Regions from separate parts of the Comamonas sp. MYb69 genome, predicted to be linked through region 2. Evidence: predicted binding sites of a transcription regulator. Region 2 holds the regulator's gene; the other holds the start of a gene.
What was found. Region 2 encodes LexA, which represses DNA repair genes until DNA is damaged. Its sites were predicted from a motif close to ACTGTATNNNNATACAGT; they were not measured.
Positions count from the first base shown of each region.

Region 1: the regulator LexA is predicted to act here: its motif matches at 3,482-3,499, upstream of imuA (translesion DNA synthesis-associated protein ImuA).

Region 1 covers NZ_JBBGZG010000015.1:135,064-140,887, reverse strand. Annotated here, with positions in the region: gene WH303_RS19535 (error-prone DNA polymerase) at 1-1,198, opposite strand, end outside; gene WH303_RS19530 (Y-family DNA polymerase) at 1,223-2,740, opposite strand; gene imuA (translesion DNA synthesis-associated protein ImuA) at 2,658-3,473, opposite strand; gene WH303_RS19520 (MlaD family protein) at 3,644-4,687, shown strand; gene WH303_RS19515 (hypothetical protein) at 4,684-5,364, shown strand; gene WH303_RS19510 (hypothetical protein) at 5,394-5,633, opposite strand.
Region 2 covers NZ_JBBGZG010000010.1:186,172-191,995, forward strand. Annotated here, with positions in the region: gene WH303_RS15395 (carboxymuconolactone decarboxylase family protein) at 22-459, shown strand; gene WH303_RS15400 (SDR family oxidoreductase) at 493-1,218, shown strand; gene WH303_RS15405 (FMN-dependent NADH-azoreductase) at 1,277-1,912, shown strand; gene WH303_RS15410 (hypothetical protein) at 2,294-2,854, opposite strand; gene lexA (transcriptional repressor LexA) at 2,999-3,715, opposite strand; gene WH303_RS15420 (asparaginase) at 3,830-4,855, shown strand; gene adk (adenylate kinase) at 4,952-5,608, opposite strand.

The DNA.
Region 1 (5,824 bases), on a different contig from region 2:
CTTCGCGCCGGGCATGCTCGAAGTCCACATCGATATCGGGCGGCTCGTTGCGCTCCTTGCTGATAAAGCGCTCGAACAGCAGCCTGCTCTTGTGCGGGTCAACCTCGGTGATCTGCAGGCAAAAACAGACGGCCGAGTTGGCGGCCGAGCCCCGGCCCTGGCAGAGGATGTCCTTGCTGCGGGCAAAGCGCACGATGTCGTAGACGGTCAGAAAGTAGTGCTCGTACTGCAGCTCGGAGATAAGGGCCAGCTCTTTTTCCAAGGTGGCTTGCACCTGCGGCGGTGTGCCTTGCGGCCAGCGGCGGGCCGCCCCTTCGTAGCTGAGCTGGCGCAGGTAGGCCGCCGGTGTGAGCTGGGGCGGCACCACCTCGTCGGGGTACTGGTAGCGCAGCTCGGACAGCGAGAACTGGCAACGCGCGGCAATGCCCAGGCTGGCCTCCAGCAGATCGGGCGGGTACATCTGCGCCAGCCGCAGCCGGCTGCGCAGGTGCTGCTCGGCATTGGGCTGCAGCGCGTAGCCGCAGTCGGTGAGCGGGCGGCGCAGGCGGATGGCGGTCAGCACATCCTGCATGGGCTTGCGCGAGCGCACATGCATGTGCACATTGCCGGCGGCCACCAGCGGCGCGCCACTGCTGCTGCCCGCCGCGCGCATCTGCGCCAGCCAGGCCTCGTCGCCCAGGCTGCGGTCCAGCTGCACGGCCAGCCAGCAGCGGCCGGCAAAGTGCTGCTGCAGCCAGGCGGCCTGGGCCTGGATCTGCGCTGTGCTGGCCTGGCGGCTGGGGGCCAGCAGCAGCAGGCAGTCCTGCAGCGCGCGCGGGTGGATGGCTGACTGCGCCAGCGCATAGCTGCCCTTGGGCGATTTGCGCCTCAGCTGGGTGATGAGGGCGCAGAGGTTGCCGTAGCCGTGCAGGTTGCAGGCCAGTGCCACCAGGGTGAAGGCGGGTGCGGCCGCATCGCTGGGCTGCACCTCGAACTGCGCGCCCACGATCAGCGGCAGCCCGCAGTCACGCGCGGCGACATGGGCGCGCACAATGCCTGCGAGCGAGCATTCATCGGTCAGGGCCAGCGCACGGTAGCCCTGGGCATGGGCGCGCTCGACCAGCTCATGCGGATGGCTGGCGCCGCGCAAAAAGCTGAAATTGCTCAGGCACCACAGCTCGGCGTAGGGCGGAATGGAGAGTTTGGGACGGGTGGCCATGGCTTGGGACGGGTGCTGCGCAGCTCAGGCAAAGCGGCCATGCAAAAACCAGGCGCCGCTGTTGGCCGACAGGCGGGTGTGGAAGATCCACAGCAGGCCGGCATGCGGGCTGTGGGCGACCCAATAATCGCGCAGCGCGGTGTGGGCGGTTTGGGTGATGGGGGCGGGTTGGGGCGGGCTTTCGCGGTGATCGCGGTGATCGATGTCGATTGCTGCCTCGCCCGTGTGGGTGTCGCCATCCGCATCGCTCACCGGCAAAAAACCGGGGCTGCGGTGCCACCAGCCGCCTTCAATGCGCTGCGGGCCCAGCAGCAGCTGCAAGGGGCCGTGGTAGAGCGGCTGGCTCTGGCTGTCTTGCAGCAGTTGCAGGGGGGTGGGCAGCAAGAAGCTGGGTTGGGCAAGGGGCGGTACATGCCGTGAATGGGGCTGTGCAGCGGGCGGGGCGGCCTTGGCCTTGCCGGCTGGCTGCGCGGGCAGCCACTGCACCTGCCACTCGGGGCGGTGGTCGGGCCGCAGCAGCGGGCGCTGCACCTGGTCTTCGCCCAGGCGGGCGGTGATGCGTTCGAGCACCTGCTCCAGGCTTTCGCCATCGGCGGTTTTGTCGGGCAACAGGCTGGCACTGCGCTCTTGCAGCGCTTCGGGGGCATCGGCATGCAAGCTCAGCTCGCCCACGGGGGCTTGCAGCTCCACATGGGCCAGGTGCTCTTGCAGCAGGCGGCACAGGTGCTGCAGATCGCGCGTGGTGCTGGCGGTGTGGATGGTCAGCTCACCGCCATCGCCCACATGGCGGGAGCGCATCGCATCATGGCACCAGCACAGCCGAAAGCTGCGCACGCCCGCACGCTGCGCCGCCAGCCAGCCGCACAGCTGCAGCAGCAGGTGGCGCGCGCCATGCATCAGCGCATCGGCCTGGTCGATGCGCATGGGCAGCTCCAGCCGGGCATCAAAGCGGGCGGGCAGCTGGATCCAGGGGTAGCGGTCGGGCAGCAGGCCATGGGCCTGGTCGAGGGCTTTCAAGATGCCCGTATCCATGCGCCGGGCCAGTGCGCCCCGGGGCAGCGCATGCACGGCGCCCAGGCTCTGGCAGCCCAGCTGGCTCAGCAGCTCGGCATGGCGGGCCACCGCATCGATGGCCTGCAAGGGCAGGGGCGCCAGCACCTGGGGCAGCGGCTGGCCCATGCCGTGGCGGATGCCGCAGCGTGCCAGCGCAATGGCGGCCAGGCTGGTGGGGGCCCAGCTGATGGCTTGCACGCCCAGCTGCCGGCTCTCGCGCAGCAGGCGCCGGGCCAGCTGCTGGCGCCCGCCAAACAGGCGCTCGCTGGCCGAGAGCTCCAGCACCAGCGCATCGCCAAACACACTGTCCGAGGGCACGCAGGCCAGGCGCGGCGTGAACTGCTGCGCCCACAGTGCCAGGCCTTGCATCTGGGCCGTGGACGTGGCGGGCGCGGCTGGGGTGGCCTCAGTGCTGCAGGCTGGACTGGGGCGCGCGCTGGCGGCGGGGTGGGGGAGTTGGGGCAGCAGGGCGGCCCAGATCGCTGTCATGGTCTGGCAAGAGGATGGCTCTGGTCGAGGTGGTGGAAGGAAGGGTGGCTGGCTGCGGCACGGTGCCGGGCCACAGGCGCGCGGGCAGCACGGCTTGCAGGCTGGGCGGCACGGCGGGCAGCTCCAGCGTGCCTTCGTACACGGGGCCCCGGCGTTTGAGCAGCTCCAGCTGCAGCGACCAGGGCTGGCTGCTGCGCACCAAAAGGCGCAGCGGCGCGGCCGAGGCCTGGTGCCGGCTGCTCTCGGGCCGGAACACAAACACCAGGCCTTCAAACTGCTGGGCGCTGATCTGCAGGCGGCGTATCTGCTCGGGCTGCACCTGGGGCAGCCAGGCCAGCAGCGCGGCGGCGGCATTGGCCCGGAGCAGCTGCTCCAGCGCCCAGAGCTGGTCTTGCGGGCGGCTGCCATGGATCCAGACCAGCTGCCCAGGCGCCAGGCCGCTTTGCGCCAGCCCGCTGGCATGGGGCGGCAGCGGCGGGCCCAGTGCGATGACGGGTTTGTGCGGCGGGCACTGTTGCAGGGCCTTGCCGGTCAGGCGCCACTCCAGGGTGCCGGCCTGGGGCTGCAGTACCTCCGTCAGGCACTGGCTGGGCCAGCCCTTGCCGGGCAGCTGGGCATCGAGCGCATCCCAGCCGGTGGGGACGCCCGCCATCGGCGCGCGCACCAGGTGGTCGCCGCGCCAGAGCTGGGCGGCCACCGTGGGCGGCAGGGACAGGGCATCGAGTAGAGGCATGGCAAATAACTGTATATATTTACAGTATAAGAGCTTGCGCATGGCTTATGTGTAACAGCGGGCGGGCACATGCGGAGCGACTGGGCCGGAAAGTGAGTGTCTGCCTTTGAAAACAACCCATTGCAGCTTTGTTTTGAAGCTGGCAGCCAGCCCGGGTAAGATCGCGGTACATGCAAATACCAGAACCCCACGACTCTGCCGACCGCCCCGCGCCGCCGTCTTCTGCCGCCTCTGCGCGGCGTGCGGCCGTGGTCGATGGTGTGGCAGTGGACGGCCTGGCGCCGGTGCCGCATCTGGAGCGCAAGGCGGGGGCATTGCTGCTGTTTACCTTGCTGCTGATCCTGGGCTCGGCCTTTTACCTGATGTATGCGCGCGGCGTATTTGAGCCCAAGCAGTCGCTGATCCTGACGGCCGATGACTCCGAGGGCGTCTCCATCGGCCTGGACATGACCTTCTCCGGTTTTGCGATCGGCAAGGTCAGCAAGATCGAGTTGGCGCCCGATGGCACGGTGCGCATCCATGTGGATGTACCCGAGAAAGACGCGCACTGGCTGCGCAGCAGCAGCGTGTTCACCCTGGTCAAGGGCCTGGTGGGCGGCACGACGATCAAGGCCTATTCGGGCATTTTGGATGACCCGCAGCTGGAGGACGGCGCCGTGCGCGCGGTGCTCTCGGGCGATGCGACGGCCGAGCTGCCGCAGCTGATGAGCAATGCCCGCCAGCTGCTGGAGAACCTGAACATGATGACCTCGGCCGGCTCGGCCTTGGGCGGCACCCTGGAGCAGCTGCGTGACCTGAGCACCAAGCTCAACGGCCCCAGCGGCGCGCTGGGCGTGGTGATGGGCGGCGACGCCGAGGCGCGCAAGATATCGCAGACGCTGGACCGCACCAACCAGCTGCTGGCGCGGCTCGATGGCCTGGCCAAGAATGCCGACAAGCAGGTGTTTGGGGCCGACGGCGTGATGCCCGAAGTGCGCGCTACGGTGCAGCAGCTCAATGCCGTGCTCGGCGATGTGCGCGGCAGCCTGAAGAAGGTGGATGCGGTGCTGGTGGAGGCCCAGGCCGTGGGCGCCAATGCCAAGGATGCCACCAACCAGCTGGGCGATTTGCGCGCCGATGTAGAGGCCAATCTGCGCAAGGTGGAAGGCATGCTGACCGAGCTGAACCGCAAATGGCCGTTTGCCAAAAAAGATGCCGAGGTGCGACTGCCATGACCGCCCCGATTGCCATCGCCACCCGCCTGGCCGCTGCACTGCTGGCCGCCGCTGTGCTGGGCGGCTGCGCCAGCAGCAAAAAGGCGCCCGACTGGGCGATCAATGAACAAGGCGCTGCCGAACGCGCGACCGATGCCTATCTGTCGGGCAACAGCCGGGTGGCGGATGCCGAATGGCGGCGTGCGCGCGATGAGGTCAGCCGCACGGCGCGGCCCGACTTGCTGGCCCGATTGGAGCTGGCGCGCTGCGCCGCGCAGGTGGCCGCCTTGGATGCCGCCCCTTGCACAGGCTTTGAGGCCGTGGCCCAGGATGCCGCCGATGCCGAGCAGGCCTATGCGCGCTATCTGCAGGGCCAGTTGGCTGCCGGCGATGTGGCCTTGCTGCCCAAGGCCCAGCAGGCGGTGGCGCCCCTGGCGCCTGCGCAGGCAGCCGCTGCGCTGGCTGCGATAGAGGACCCGCTCTCGCGCCTGGTTGCTGCCGGCGTGCTGGCGGTGCGCGGGCCGTTGCCGATGGCGGTCGTCACCCAGGCGGTAGATACCGCTTCTGCCCAGGGCTGGCGCCGCGCCGTGATGGCCTGGCTGATCAACCAGCAGCGCCTGGCGCGGGAGCTGGGCGATACGGCGCTGGCCGACCAGGTGCAGCGCCGCCTGGATCTCTTGCAGGCAACGCAGAAATAAGCCTGCAGCCGCTCAAGCGCTGCATCCACTCACACCGATTGACCGGTCGTCGTATCGGGCGCGGGCTCTGGCTGCGTGCCCGGATAGGGGTGCTCGGGGTTGCCTGGGTAGGGGTGCACCGGCTCGCTCGGATAGGGATGCTGCGGGTTGCCCGGGTAGGGATGCAAAGGGCTGGGCTCATACGTGCCCGGCTCACCAGGCGCCGGCTGGGGCTGGCCGGGGATAGGGGGCTGGGTATGCGATTGGCTGGGGTCGTAGGGCTGGGGCATGGTCGTTCTCCTGCTGCGGCATAGGCAGCGCATGCAAAAGCCCAGTGTTGCAAGCGCCATCGCTGCGCTGTGTAGGCCTGGGGAGCGCGCAAAGGTACGCGCATCGCCGTTACGCCCTGTGTAAAGCGGAACAAGCGGCAGCAAAGCGTTTTTCTGACAGGCAGCGCCTTGCGCCAGGGCTAGGCTGAAAG
Region 2 (5,824 bases):
CAACCCTGGATGGAGATAGCTATGCAAACCCGACTCGACTTCTACACCGCCGACCCCGCCATCATGAAGGCCCTGATGGGCGTGGAAAACCAGATTGCCAAGGGCAGCCTGGATATTCTGCTCAAGGAACTGGTGCGCCTGCGCGCCTCGCAGATCAATGGCTGCGCCTTCTGCCTGGACATGCATGTGACCGATGCGGTCAAGGCCGGCGAATCCAGCCGCCGCCTGGCGACCGTGGCCGCCTGGCGCGAGACGCCTTTCTTCAGCGACCGTGAGCGTGCTGCGCTGGAATGGACCGAGGCGCTGACGCTTGTCTCGCACGACCATGTGCCCGACGCCGTCTGGGACGCTGTGCGCCCCCACTTCACGGATGCCGAGCTGATGGAGCTGACCGCCGTGATCACCTCGATCAACAGCTGGAACCGCTTTGCGATTGCCTTTCGCAAGATGCCGGTTTAAGAAGCTAGCTCCCGGCGTGGCGCAAGGCGGGCTATGAAAATCCTGGTTCTGGGCGGCTGCAGGCCGCTGGGCGCGAAGGTGGTCAGCAATCTGCGGCAGCTGGGCTACCCGGTGGTCGCGGATGCAGACACCAATATGCCAGCAGCGCTGCATGGTGTTGAAGTGCTGATGGATGTGCGGGAGCCGCCTGTGCTGGATACGACCGACGCGCTGGAGGGTTGGGCGTGCGCATGCCGCCAGCTGAATGCCGCCATTGCGGCTGCCGCTGTGGCGCACCATATTGCGCTGTCGGCCTTGGGGGTGCAGCGCTTGCAGCGCAGCGGCTACTACCAGGCGCTGGCGCTGCGAGAGCAGCTGATCCAGGCGGGCAGCACACCCTACACCGTGCTGCGTGCCGCACCCCTGTACGAAAGTCTGGCGCAGCTGGCACAGGGCGGCGCAGCCGGCACCGCGCTGACCATGCCCCTAGCGCAGATGCAGGCGATGGCCGCAGAGGACCTGGCGATGCTGGTGGCCGATGCAGCGCTGGCGCAGCCGTTGGATGGCTGCATGGAGGTGGCCGGGCCCCAGAAGATGGCGATGGCCGACTGGATGCAGCATTACCTGCGCTTGCGCGGCGACCCACGGGAAGTGCTGGGCGATGCCCACGCTCTGTATCGGGGGGCGTTGCTGGACGGTGACAGCTTGCTGCCCACGGGACCCGCTCGCCTGGGACGGACCACGCTGGCGGCCTGGGTCTGCAAATGCAGGGCGGCTTGATGCCCCAGGCATTGGCTGGACACCGGGGTGTGATTATTTTCAAACGATTGGACGACTGATGACCCGTACCTTGCTCTTGAACTGTGGCCCCCATGGCCAGGCCAGCCATGGCTACCAACTGGCGACCGATATGCTGGGCGAGCTGGGCCTAGCGCAGCAGCCGCTGCTGGAGCGCGATCTGGTGGCGACACCGATACCGCCGATCAGCCGCGACTATGCACTGGCAATCACCGCCAATGCCAGCGCAGATGCACCCGCGCTGGCCTGGTCGGAAACGCTGATCAAAGAGTTGGAAGACAGCGATCTGCTGATGATTCTGACCCCCATGCACAACTTTGCGGTGCCGGCCACGCTCAAGCTCTGGCTGGACCATGTGATCCGTATCCACCGCAGCTTTGCATCCACGCCCGAAGGCAAGATTGGTTTGATGAAGGACCGTCCTAGCTTGGTATTGGTGAGTTCCGGCGGCTTCCATACGGGGCCCCGTGCCAAGCAGGAAGACTTTTTGACGCCTTATCTGCGCTATGCGCTGGCCTCCATTGGCATCCGCAATGTGCATTTTGTGTTGCTGCAAGGCCTGGTGTTTGGGCCTGACGCGGTGGCTGCTGCGCTGGATGGCGCAAGAGATGCGTTGCGCGAGCAACTGGCCCCATTCAAGCAGCAGGCGCTGGAGGCTTTGGCTGCTGCGCGCTGACAGGACAAGAGGCTGGCGCAAGTGGGCAGCAGACAGAGATGGCTGACAGCGCGGGTTGCCGAGCACGCGGGCCTTGTGCCACCATGGCCTGGTCTGAGCGGCAGGAAGGGATGCTGCTGGCTGGGCAGCTCTGAGCCGCTGTTGCAACCGCCCTGCATATTGCCCGGAATTTCTCAGCGCCGTTCTGGAATCCCTCCGGTAGGCCGTTGTCTAGCCGGCCGCACCTGGCCGGCCGCACCAACTGACACATCGGGCTGCCTGCGGCATGGTGACGGGTCGGGAACACCGAGCCCCATGCCCAAACCCTTGGCTCGCCTGGCCCTGTTTGCAGCGTTCAACGCATGCTGGCGGCGAGACTTGGCCCCCCGCCCGGGCAGCGGCTTAGACGGCGTGCAGATGTTCCAGCCGTTCCAGGCGTTCGAGCTCGGCACAGATATCGGCCATGCTGCCCGACATGGCCCAGCGCATACCCTTTTGGCGGTGCAGGCTGGCCGGTTGGGCCCAGTACATCTTGATGGGGGCATCGTTGGCGGCCTGGGCGCTGCAGCGCTGCACCGACAGGAAGGGGCGGGTGTGGGACTGTACGCCTACCGAGAGGCGGCGGCGCGCAGCGGGCTTGCGCGGCAGGCGGATGCGGTCGATGGGGCGCTGTGCGGGGGCCTCATCGGCAGGGGAGCCCACGCGGGACGTGTCCACGCCGGACATGTTCAGGCCCTGGCCATCGAGCAAGCTCAGCTGCTGGGCGGCGCCACGCTGTACAGCGGCAGAGGACGCGGTGGCAAAGCAGTGCACCTGGGCGGCGAGCTGGCCGTCATTGGCGGCGCCATGGCCGGGTCGGCGGCGGTTGCTGCGCACAATGGCACGCTGGATGGACTGGAACCAGGGCAGGCCAGCGACTAGGGAAAAGGGCGCAAGCGCGCGCAATGCATCTGCTACAAGCATAGGAGACTCCTTGGTATACGGGTAACAGCAGGATTGCGCAGGGCGAGCGCATCCCCCAGGGCTGTGGGCCAAGAGCCCACAACGCCCGCTACCTGGGGTTGCGCAGAAAAGGGAGGGCCGAAGTGGCCGGAAGGGCCGCTAGGCCTAGTTCAGCATCGTGTTGCGGATCAGGCCCACGGCAATGCCTTCGATCTCGAAGGGCTCGCCGGGCTGCACGATGATGGGCAGGTAATCCGGGTTTTCGGCCAGCAACTCAATGCCGTCCTTGGTGCGCTGCAGGCGCTTGACGGTGACGTCATCGCCCAGGCGCGCCACAATGATCTGGCCGTTGCGGGCCTCGCGCGTGGCTTTGACGGCCAGCAGATCGCCATCGATGATGCCAACATCGCGCATCGACATACCGCGCACCTTGAGCAGGTAATCGGGCTGCTGCTGGAACAGGCCGCCCTCCACGGTATAGGTTTGGTCGACATGCTCTTGCGCCAGGATGGGCGAGCCGGCCGAGACGCGGCCGATCAGCGGCAGCGCCAGCTGGGCGAGCTCTTGCACCACGCGGCCGAGGCCAGCGGCGGCATTGGACACGCCTGCCAGCGGTGAGGAGAAGCGCGTGCCCCGAGCGGCATTGATGGAGCGCACGGTATCGCTTTGCAGGCGAATCCCCCGGGAGGTGCCGCTGACCAGCTCGATCACGCCCTTGCGGGCCAGCGCCTTGAGGTGGTCTTCTGCCGAATTGGCCGATTTGAAGCCCAGCTTGCTGGCAATCTCGGCGCGCGTTGGCGGGGCGCCGGTGCGCGAAATGGCGGTCTGGATCAGGTCCAGAATTTCTTGTTGGCGCGCGGTCAGTTTGGGATGGTCTCGCATAAGATCTCCGTGTGATCTGCGGTGCCGGGCAGAAGCAAAGCCACTGTGCATCCCAACACCTGTATATCAATCCAGTACCTGTATTTTTAACCAGTTTTTTGCAGGAGGCAAGCCTTGCAGCCAAAAATTTTGATCATCGGCACCGGCGGCACCATTGCCGGCATGGCCGATGATGCCGAGAAACCCGGCCAATACCGCGCAGCCCAGCTGTCCATTGCGGCCTTGCTGGCGGGTGTGAGCGGTATCGAGACAGCTGCGGCAGGCCCGCTGGATGCGGTGCAGATAGCGCAAATTGATAGCAAGGACATGAATGACGAGGTCTGGCATGCGCTGCTCAAGCGCTGCGATGCGGCCATGCGCGATGAGACCGTGCGCGCTGTTGTTATCACCCACGGAACCGATACGCTCGAAGAGACGGCCTGGTTCCTGCACTGCGTTTTAGGGCGCCTGGCCAAGCCCGTGGTGCTGACCTGCGCCATGCGCCCGGCCAATGCCTTGATGCCCGATGGCCCGCAGAACCTCAAGGACGCCGTGGCTGCCGCAGCGGCGCTGGATGCGGATGGCCAACCTCTGCTGCGTGAGGTGGTGGCCGTGACGGGCGGCGGCGAGCTGCACAGCGCGCGCTGGCTGCAAAAGGTGCATCCGCACCGCTTGCTGGCCTTTTCCTCGGGCGAGCAGGGCCTCTTGGGCTGGGTAGATGGTGTGACCGTGCGCCTGCGCCAGGGCTATGCGCCGCAGGCACCAGGCACAGCAGACGGCTACAGCGGCAGCCAGTGGCTGGCCGCCTTGCCAGTGCCGGCCAGCCAGCCCTGGCCCTGGGTGGAGATCGTCACCAGCCACGCGGGACTGCGCCCGGGGCTGGTGGAGGCGCTACAGGCACAGGGCATCGACGGCCTGGTGGTGGCGACCACCGGCAATGGCACCGTGCATCAGGTGCTGCTGGAGGCCATGGTGCGTGCACGCCAGCAAGGTTTGCCGGTATGGCGCAGCAGCCGCTGCAGCGATGGCGTGATCAGCGATGCGGTGTTGCCCGGGGCGGCCGATTTGGAAAAGGACCTGGCGGTGGCCTTGACACCCTACAAATGCCGGGTGAGTTTGCAGCTGGCGCTGGTGCAGGCACAGACCCACGCCAAGGGTTAGCGCAGGTACCGAAGGCCTGCTTGCTGATGACGGGGACAGGCATAAAAAAGCCACTGTCGCAAGACAGTGGCGGTGCGGATAAGTCCGAGCGACTTATCAGGCCTGCAGCGCGGCAATGGCGCGTTGCGTGATCTCTTCGACCGAGCCCATGCCGCTGATGGCGCGGTACTTGGGGGCGGCGGCTGGGTCTTGTGCAGCCCAGCTGCTGTAGTAGTCCACCAGGGGGCGGGTCTGGTTGCTGTACACATCCAGGCGCTTCTTGACGGTTTCTTCCTTGTCGTCTTCGCGCTGCACCAGGGGCTCGCCCGTCACATCGTCCAGGCCTTCGGTCTTGGGCGGGTTGAACTTGACGTGGTAGGTACGGCCGGAAGCGGGGTGGCTGCGGCGGCCGCTCATGCGCTCGATGATGGCTTCAAACGGCACATCGATTTCCAGCACATAGTCGAGCTTGACGCCAGCGGCCTTCATCGCGTCGGCCTGGGGAATGGTGCGGGGGAAGCCGTCAAACAGGAAGCCATTGGCGCAGTCGGCCTGGGCGATACGTTCCTTGACCAGATTGATGATCAGATCGTCACTGACCAACTGGCCGGCGTCCATCACGGCCTTGGCTTGCAGGCCCAGCGGCGTGCCAGCCTTCACGGCGGCGCGCAGCATGTCGCCGGTGGAAATCTGGGGAATACCGTATTTTTGGCAGATGAAGGCAGCTTGCGTACCTTTGCCGGCGCCGGGTGCTCCCAAAAGAATTAATTTCATGACGGTCCTTGGAGAATAAAAAACTTGCACGGCAAAAGCGGGCACTAAAGCCCGCTTTTACACAAAAAAACTGGGCTTGAGCATATCACGCATCAGGGGATTGTCAGCGAACTGGCGCCAATACCGTGTCTCGGCTGCGCAAGACAGGCATGCTGCGCCTTTTAGCTTACGGTGTGCTTGCATCGGTGGCCGTTGCGGTGCAGGGCAGGCACGCGG